Regions from separate parts of the Anaerostipes stercorihominis genome, predicted to be linked through region 2. Evidence: a T-box and tRNA genes for the amino acid it is inferred to sense, from the RefSeq annotation. Region 2 holds a T-box; the other regions hold tRNA genes.
What was found. The T-box of region 2 lies ahead of thrS (threonine--tRNA ligase). A T-box ahead of a tRNA ligase gene usually reads a tRNA of that ligase, here a tRNA-Thr.
Positions count from the first base shown of each region.

Region 1: it has a tRNA-Thr gene. The T-box ahead of thrS (threonine--tRNA ligase) is inferred to sense a tRNA for this amino acid. The anticodon was not compared.
Region 3: it has a tRNA-Thr gene. The T-box ahead of thrS (threonine--tRNA ligase) is inferred to sense a tRNA for this amino acid. The anticodon was not compared.

Region 1 covers NZ_BAAJCL010000014.1:6,669-9,939, reverse strand. Annotated here, with positions in the region: gene AC27EF_RS11350 (metallophosphoesterase family protein) at 1-254, shown strand, start outside; gene AC27EF_RS11345 (HAD-IIB family hydrolase) at 384-1,202, shown strand; tRNA gene AC27EF_RS11340 (tRNA-Thr) at 1,343-1,415, shown strand; gene AC27EF_RS11335 (hypothetical protein) at 1,655-2,995, shown strand; gene AC27EF_RS11330 (ABC transporter substrate binding protein) at 3,076-3,271, shown strand, end outside.
Region 2 covers NZ_BAAJCL010000001.1:67,838-71,108, reverse strand. Annotated here, with positions in the region: gene thrS (threonine--tRNA ligase) at 176-2,104, opposite strand; T-box leader at 2,213-2,417, opposite strand; gene AC27EF_RS00345 (B12-binding domain-containing radical SAM protein) at 2,476-3,271, opposite strand, start outside.
Region 3 covers NZ_BAAJCL010000003.1:90,368-93,638, reverse strand. Annotated here, with positions in the region: gene rapZ (RNase adapter RapZ) at 1-661, shown strand, start outside; gene whiA (DNA-binding protein WhiA) at 665-1,591, shown strand; gene AC27EF_RS04335 (HPr family phosphocarrier protein) at 1,588-1,845, shown strand; tRNA gene AC27EF_RS04330 (tRNA-Thr) at 1,868-1,940, shown strand; gene AC27EF_RS04325 (acyltransferase) at 2,107-3,171, shown strand; gene AC27EF_RS04320 (alpha-helical endospore appendage domain-containing protein) at 3,241-3,271, opposite strand, start outside.

The DNA of each region.
Region 1 (3,271 bases), on a different contig from region 2:
ATTTTTTTAATTCCAGGGTAATACCATCTTTTTATATTGTATTTGGACATACGCCCACGAAGGCATTATCCCGATATGTAAAGACTATGCCGGCGGAGCAAAGAGAGCGGTGCCAGAGATTTCAAATGGTATGCTGGGAGCATAAAATCGGCATTGACTGCGGGGCGGCATACGGAGCGAAGCTGGGATGCCTTTGTTTAAATGATTTCAAAGAATTCTATGTAGCCGTAGAAAAAGAAGAGGATTATCGTTGAAAATGCACAAGAATCTTCGGAAATATATATTCAAATTAGATAAAATGCATTATAATAGAGAGAGGTATCAACTTTATACAGAATGTCTGTAAGGTCAGGCACGAACATTTACGAAATGGGGGACGGCGTATGGCAGAGAAGAGTTTGAAAAGATGCATTTTATTTAGTGATATGGATGGAACAATTTTAAAGGACGGACGGCTCATGCAGAAAAAAGATGCGCAGATGCTTTTGGAATTGCAGAAAGCAGGGCATTTTGTAGCATTTTGTACCGGAAGAAATGAATTTGAAGCCATGACGGTTGTTCGGAAAAATCATTTAAAATATGATTATCTGATTTTAAATAATGGGGCTCATATTATGAATCGTTATGGGAGAGATTTGTATAAACAGACCATCCCCCATGAAATCGGAATGAAAATCTTAGAGTATTGCCGGACATTACAGGATTGCTATGTGTATTTTTATGATGCAAACCGATGTTTAAATCTGGGCAGTCTCAACGGAACTGCCATGGAGTTTGATGGAGATCGGTACAAGCCGTTGAAGAACTGCAGTTTTACAAAAGAGGCAGAGAAATCGGGAGATTTTGATATTCTTTGTGTGAAGCCATTGGAGCAGGGGATTGATTATTCCAGGACAAAACAGATTGCGGAAGAAATTGAAGCTCGTTTTAAAGATCAGGTGACGGCAACGATGAACGAGTCCTATTTGGATCTTACTCCAAAGGGGAATAGTAAATCCAGCGCCATGAAGCGGGTGATAGAGTGGATTGGTGAAGATCTTGAAACTTATTGTGTAGGAGATTCTTTTAATGATTTGAGTATTTTTGAAGCAGCCGACCACAGCTATACCTTTCATCGCTGCAGCGACCAAATGAAGCGTGCGGCATCTGCATGTGTGGATTATGTATATGAGATTGCGGAAGAAATTCTGAGAGAAAAATAAAAACAAAAAGTACCTGAGAAATCACTCTGGGGACGATCCATCAAAGGAGTGATTCTGCGGTGCTTTTTTAGAATCATGATAAAATATTATTTTTTCTATTGACACATATGGGAATTTATGATAAATTTAAAAACAGTTCTGCTGCTGTGGCACAGGAGGTAGCGCACCTCATTGGTAGTGAGGAGGTCACGGGTTCAACTCCCGTCAGCAGCTTTAGGAGAAAAGGCTAAGACATCAAAAGAGATGTTTTAGCCTTTTCTGATATAGGAAAGCTTTCACTTTCCTATACCATAAAACGCTCTGCGGGGTGCACACGATGAGCCAAAGTCCGAGATTGACTGAGATTTTGGCGGCCGCTTACAATCCCGGAATGTGTCTTTTGGCACTTCTGGGGATTTGACAGGAATTTTTTGTTTTAGGTAGGGAAAGATACAAGTAAAAAGGAGAAATGTATGCAGATGTTTTGCAAAAGAAAAGCCGCGTACCTGATGATGCTATGTCTGATGATTTTTTTTATGAAGAGTTCTGTCGTTTTGGCGGCGATGCCGGAATATTTTGAAAATCCAAATCGAGTATATGAAGAGTTTCAGGGAGAGATTTATGATCCGAAATTTAAAATGCAGTATGGATTTTTAAAGGAGAGTCTTCCGGTATACAGCGATTTTTATGGGTCAAAAAAGATTCAAAGCGCACCGAAGTACTCTGGGGTTCTTGTGGTGAGTAAGACCCAATCTTATGTTCAGGTAATTTATGAAAAGAAGAAAGGACGCGGGATCGGATGGATTTCCAGAAGTGATTATAGCAAGAATTCTGTTGCATATGACGGACGGGAAAAACAGCTTTTGGCTGATGGAACATATTGGATTGAGAATCAGATGCTCAAGGAGAAACAGGAAGGAACGGTTGTTTTTCAAGGAGATCAGAAATATCAGATACGGGGAATGGATTTGAAAGGGGAGCGAAAAAAGCACAGGGTTGTCCTTTTTCGAGAGTACGATCATTTTTACATTCAAGATGAGAAAACAGGAGAATATTTGGGAATGGCTCCTAAAAATCATATAATTTTTAGGAGCTTGCCGGGGGCTGCCCAAAATCGGTTTTCCAAAGGAAATGAGTTCGGAACAAAACAATATCAATGGAAATTTCAGCGCATAAAAAATAAAAATACTGCGCCGCATCGAAATTTCCTTCAGTATGATCCGGCATGGGGAAGGAAAGATTATGGGAAGGTTCATGATTACAGTGGAAAAATGGCAGCGGCAGGCTGCGGTGTTATGGCAATTACCAATGCAGTGTATGCATTAAACGGACAGTTTATAGATCCTATGGTTCTGGCAGATTTTGCGGTAAAGCACCATTTTCGGATTATAGGTTCCGGGACTCACGATGGAATTTTTGAGGCAGCGGCAAAACAATTCGGAGCTGCCTATGGGTTTGCCTTTGTGAAAAAAAGCTATAGTACGTCAGAAGTTCGAGAGTATTTAAAAAAGGGCTGTGTTGCAATTTCTCATGTTCCTGGGCATTATATAACCGTTGCTGATTTTAATTCCAAAACAAAAAAATATCTGGTTTTAGATTCTGGGCCGATTTCAAGGCGCCCGACGGATGGGTTTGGAAATTGGATGAAGCGTGAAAGGCTGGAATCCGGAAGTTTAGTGTCGTCAGTGTATTATATTTTAGCGCCGACCGCTAATCTTAATGAGTATGAACCGATAAAAAGCATGAAATTTCAAAAAAATATAAGTTTTTTGATTTTGCAGATGGGATTGCCCAATGGCTTTCCTTCTTCTTGACACCTTTTCGCGGGAGTGATATAATTTAGCACATAAAAGCGTTGAAGTATTAACGTGTGTGTGAACGAGGAGGAAAAGTTATGACATTCAAAAAAGTGATGGCAGCAGGGATGGCTGCGATATTGACTCTGTCTGTGATGGCGGGCTGTTCTAAAAAGGACTCTGCGTCCGGACAAAAGAAGATCGGAGTTGTTCAGCTGGTAGAGCATGATGCTTTGGATGCTGCGTACAAAGGATTTAAAGACGGACTGAAAGATGCAGGCTATAAAGACGGAG
Region 2 (3,271 bases):
AGTGTATACCTTATTTATAAAGAATTTATAAAGAAAAGACCAGAAGATTATCTAATCTTCTGGTCCTTGGTTTGAAGAATTAGAGAAGATACACTTAAGTGCCTCTCTAAATATATCTTTTTGTGTTATATTTCAATCGTCACAAAACAAAAATACATAAAGGAAAGTGATTTTATTAGTTTTCTTCTTTTTCGATCGGTCGGCGTTCCTTCTCCTCAATTTCCTTTTGAATAGAATTTAAGAAATCCTTCAGCTTCATCTGACCTTCATCCCCTTGAAAGCGGCTTCTGACAGAAACGGCATTCTTCTCTTCTTCTTTCTCTCCGACAATTAGCATATATGGAATCTTATGAAGCTGTGCTTCACGGATTTTATATCCCATTTTCTCTGCGCGCGTATCAATTTCCGCACGAATTCCAGCAGCTTTTAAAGTTTCCAGCACTTTCTTTCCATATTCCAGATGTTTGTCGGAAATCGGGATGACTTCTACCTGAACCGGAGACAGCCATGTCGGGAATGCTCCTGCAAAGTGTTCAATTAAAATACCGATGAATCGTTCAATTGATCCAAATGCAACACGATGAATCATGATTGGGCGATGCTTTTCTCCATCTGCTCCGGTATAGTGGAGATCAAAACGAAGAGGAAGCTGGAAGTCAAGCTGAATGGTTCCGCACTGCCAGGTTCTTCCAATGGAATCTTCCAGATGAAAATCAATTTTTGGTCCATAGAATGCGCCGTCTCCTTCGTTGATGACATAGTCCAGTCCGAGATCATCCAGAGCGCCTCTTAAAGAATCTGTTGCAAGATCCCAGTCTTCATCGCTTCCCATACTGTCCTCCGGGCGAGTAGAAAGCTCTACATGGTATTTAAATCCAAATAGGTTATAAACCTGATCGATCAGTCCCGCAACGCCTTTGATCTCATCTTTAATTTGATCTGGCGTCATAAAAATATGTGCATCATCCTGTGTAAAGCAGCGAACACGCATCAATCCATGTAACTGACCAGATTTTTCATGACGATGAACCAGTCCAAGTTCTCCCATGCGCAGCGGAAGATCACGATAAGAACGAGGCTCTGACTGGTAAACCAAAACTCCTCCCGGACAGTTCATTGGCTTAATTGCAAAATCTTCTTCGTCAATGACCGTTGTATACATATTCTCTTTGTAGTGATCCCAATGACCGGATGTTTCCCATAAATGCCTGCTTAACATAATCGGAGTTGCAATCTCAACATAGCCTGCTTTGGTATGAATTTCACGCCAGTAGTCAAGCAGCGTATTTTTCAGAACCATTCCTTTTGGAAGAAAGAATGGAAATCCAGGTCCTTCTTCCCGCATCATAAACAGACCCAGTTCTTTTCCCAGTTTTCTATGGTCACGTTTTTTTGCTTCTTCCATCATTGTAAGATATTCTTTTAACTCTGCTTTTTTTGTAAAAGCAGTTCCGTAAATTCTGGTCAGCATCTGATTGTGTTCATCACCGCGCCAGTAAGCGCCGGCAATGCTGGTCAGCTTAATTGCTTTGACGGGTTTTGTACTCATAAGATGTGGTCCTGCACAAAGATCCACAAATTCACCCTGCTGATAAAAACTGATGACAGAATCTTCTGGAAGATCTTCAATCAGTTCTACTTTATAAGGCTCTTTGCGTTCTTTCATAAAAGCAATCGCTTCTTGTCTCGGTTTTGTAAAACATGTAATTTCCAGATTTTCCTTTACAATTTTTTTCATTTCCGCTTCGATTTTTTCCAAATCATCCTGTGTAAAAGGAGTATCCTTTTCCATATCATAGTAAAATCCATTGTCAATGGATGGTCCAATGGCAAGCTTTGCTTCCGGATATAAACGTTTGACCGCCTGAGCCAAAATGTGAGACGCTGTATGGCGGAACGCATGTTTTCCTTCATCGGAGTCAAAGGTTAAAAGATTCAACTCGCAGTCCTCTGTTAAAATGGTTCTTAAATCCACAACCTCTCCGTTAACCTCACCTGCGCAGGCAACTCTTGCAAGTCCTTCACTGATATCTTTTGCGATATCAATGACAGACATATTGTTTTCATACTCTTTTATAGATCCATCTTTTAATGTAATCTTCATTTTTTTCATCCTTTCTTGATATACAACGTTTTACTTCATCCTCCAAATAAGGAAATCTGGACTTTAGCTCATTGCTAACATAAAAAATCCCATGGATTCATTCAAAATCCATGGGACGAGTTATCGCGGTTCCACCCAATTTACCTGTCTTTGATAAAACAGATCGCTCATTATGACAATAACGGCGTCAACCGGGCTGGTTTGCAGCCACTTGGAGGTGGTCTTCCCATATCCCGATACTTAAGATGCTCGCAGCAACTGCATCTCTCTCTGAAAGCCGCAGATAAGGTACTCTTCTCTTCAACGTTTTTTCTTATTTCTAAGTTATTATAGCAAAGCTGTTTTGTAAAATCAATAGGAAGATGCAAAAACTACAATACTTTAAAAACAGATGCCTGATGGTTCATTGGATTTCGTTTTTGATAGTCAAACAAAAGAATGGTTTCCTTCTGTCTGAAATCTCCTGCCACATCGAATGAAAATCGTTCCATATGGATCATTTTTTTCATATGCTTTTGTGCATAATGTTTCAGGGTTGCATGCTTGGGAAGAAAACTTTCATAAAGCCCCCTCAGATCTTCTTTTTTCAGAGAATATTCTCCTGCAAATGCCGGACGGTTTTTAACATTTTCTCTTAAATAAAGGTCATAAGTCAAAAGCTCACGATAGAGAGCTAAAGTTTCTTTTCTGCCGCGATACTGACAAAGAAATTCATAAAGGATTTCGTACCGGGCAATTCTTGTATGCTTCACTTTGTCATATCCCTGTTGTTCATAAAATTCTCCCAGCGTGCGATACATGGAAAATGCCGATGGAAACTCGTGTTCCATCTGACGGATCGTATGGGTAAATTGTCCGCTGTTGTAATAAACCTCTACCATTTCTTCTACTTTTTTTAAGATTAGCACATCGTCGTAGGACAACCATTTTGTAGAAAGGACTTCGTAGGGAGGGGTGTCTTTGCAAAGCAATCCGTAAGCTTCTTTTTGCTCTTCTATATAGGAGCCTTTTAGAACTTTTAAAAATCCAAGCTGCAGCTGATCCGGTTCGGCTTCGTAAACATCCTGAAAAGAACGTTCAAAGCTTTCAAGATCTTCATAAGGAAGTCCGGCAATTAAGTCTAAGTGCTGATGAACATTTCCATTTTTATGAATTCTTTTGACAATT
Region 3 (3,271 bases), on a different contig from region 2:
AATCAGAGAATTGGAGCAAAAATTAAATGAAATTGAGGCTATGGGCATTCAATTTGAAATTCTTTATTTAAACGCCAGCAACCGGATTTTAATCAAGAGATATAAAGAGACAAGAAGGAATCATCCCCTTTCCAGAAACGGGAGAGTTGAGGACGGTATTGCGAAGGAACGGGAAGTTATGAAGTTTCTGCAGGATCAGGCAGATTATGTGATTGATACGAGTCAGCTTTTGACCAGAGAGCTGAAAGAAGAAATTGATCGTATTTATGTCAATGGAGAGAGCGGGGAGCGGTTCCAGATTGCCGTTGTTTCATTTGGGTTTAAGTTTGGAATTCCTGCAGATGTGGATCTCGTATTTGACGTGCGATTTTTGCCGAATCCATTTTATGATTTAGAGCTTCGGCCGCTGACAGGAAACGATAAAGCAATTCAGGATTTTGTAATGGGGCATGAAGAGGCAGCCAAATTTTTGGAAAAATTGCAGGGAATGCTGAAATTCCTCATTCCCAATTATATTAAAGAGGGAAAGTACAATCTGGTGATCGGAATCGGATGCACCGGGGGAAAACATCGGTCTGTTACCATTGCCAATGCTCTGACAGAAAAATTAAATGAATTGCCATATTCTGTGAAAACTGAGCATAGAGATATAACGAGGTAGGAGATGTCATTTTCAAGCAATATCAAAGAAGAATTATCCAGAAATGAAACCGGCGCCAGACATTGTAAGATTGCTGAAATCGCAGGATTTTTAAAGTTTGGTGGCGAAGTCATTCGGGAAAATGAAAATTATAAAATTCAGATTCATACGGAGACGGTATCTGCCGCGAAACGCTTTTATACACTGGTGAAAGATGTGTTTCATATTCAGGCAAATATTCAAGTCGGGCGCAGTGATTTTCTGAAAAGGAGTCGAAATTATACAATTAGTGTTGACAAGCATCCTGATTGTGTTTTAATATTGAAGGCAGTGAAACTTATAGAACCCGGTGCGTTTGGAATCATCTTGCAAAATACATGTTGTAAGAGAGCATATATCCGTGGAGCTTTTCAGGCAGCAGGTTCCATGAGTGATCCGGAGAAGAATTATCACTTTGAAGTGGTGTCCACAGATGAAGAAATAGCAAATCAGTTAAAAGATGTCTTGAATTTTTTTGAATTAGATGCTAAAATTGTTTTGCGGAAAAAATATTACGTCGTGTACATGAAAGAGGGCTCCAAAATTGTGGATGTCCTGAATGTGATGGAGGCGCATGTTGCTTTGATGGAACTGGAGAATGTCAGGATTCTCAAAGAGATGCGCAATAAAGTCAATCGTCGTGTGAATTGTGAGACTGCCAATATTCACAAAACAGTTTCAGCGGCGGTAAAGCAGGCAGAAGATATTCGGTACATTGATGAACATAAGGGTCTTCGTTTTCTGGATCAGGGCTTACAAGATATTGCTTATTTGCGTTTGGAGCATCCCGAAGCTACCTTAAAAGAGCTGGGGAGCATGCTGGATCCGCCCGTAGGGAAATCCGGTGTGAATCATCGCTTGAAAAAGATAAGCAGGATGGCAGAAGAGATGAGATTAGGAGGAAAAGAATGATTTCAAAAAATGTTCGAGTAGAAGCAGCATTAAAGGAAGAAGACCGACCAGTAGCATTTCTCGTACAGATGGCAAGCCAGTTTGAGAGTAAAATTTTATTTGAGACTGGGAATAAGCAAGTGAATGTAAAGAGCATGATGGGAATGATGAGTCTGAGATTATATCAAATTGAAGATTTGACCGTCGTTGCAGATGGAGTTGACGAAGAAGAAGCCGTCAGCCAGATTGAACAATATCTTACAAAAGGAGCATAGATTTATCTGTGCTTTCAAATATGCCGAAATAGCTCAGTTGGTAGAGCACTTCACTCGTAATGAAGGGGTCGCCGGTTCAAGTCCGGTTTTCGGCTTTTAATGGCAGTATCGTTTGGCAAGGTACAGTGAAGGAAAAAGCATCCGCGATGGATGCTTCTTTTTTGTGATAGCAATGGGCCAAGATCCGGGCTTGCCCGAGACCTTGGCGACCGCTTGCAATTCCGGAATGTGCCTTTTGGCAATTATGGGTGGAGAATAGAAATGAAGAAACAACGCATTTTATATCTTGAGTTTATTCGGATCATGGCTATTTTATTGGTATGTTTGAATCACATATCATCACAGGAAATTCGAGCGTCTGCTTTTTGGAGCCAGAGATGGCAAGTTTGTCATTTTTTTAATATTTTGGTTTCTTCTTGGCCGGTAATGCTATTTCTGATGATTACTGGAATTTTTCTATTGAATCCGGAAAAGGATCTTCCTTTCAAAAAAATTTTCGGGCAGTATATTCCAAGAATGTTAATTGCGATTATTGTAATGATTCCTGTGTTTGATCTATGCCATTCCATTTTTTATCGTCATACATTTTCTGTTTCTTTTTCAGACATAAAGCATGCATTGCATACACTGTTGGTCAGTGACGGAAACGTGGTTTATTGGTATCTCTACTTAATGATTGGGCTTTATCTAATACTTCCGTTTTTACGTTTGTTGGTAAAACAGATGAATCAATCTATGTATTTATATTTGCTGCTGCTTTTATTTGTTACAAACTGTATGATACCATTTGCCAATGCGTTGGGAATTCAGCCGATTTCTTATATGAATCATTTTTTATCCTGTTTAAAATTAACTGGCTTTTTGAAATATGGAGGTTTTCTTCTTGCGGGATGGTATATTTATAGATATCCGTTAAAACGCTTCTATCGTTGTATGATTTATGTAGCGGGTATTTTTTCGATGACTGTGACGGTGTTTCTTGCAAGGACCGCTAGTTTTGATTCTGGAACATGGAATGAGCTCTGGACAGACGATTTTGCACCGGGAATTGTTCTTGCGGGGACTGCGGTTTTTGTACTGCTCGTTCAGGTTGGGCAGTCCGGTATTATTCAGAAATTTGAGAACTTTATTATGATTGGAGGACAGCTTACATTCGGCGTTTATCTGATTCATAATATCATCATTCATTTTTTCGTTTCCAGAGATATGGTTGGATCAGGGAATCCAATTCTGGAAATTCCAGTTCTTTCTTTTCTGGTACTTGGCAGTTCTGCCTTGATTGTATATTTTTTAAGAAAGCTCAAGTTCATACGGTATTGGATGTAAAACTCTATGTTTAGAAAAGGGAAGGAAATGTCGCTTAGGATCAATTCCTTCCCTTAAAACATCAATGGCTTAACAATCCGGAAGCTTTTCCGGCTTTTTA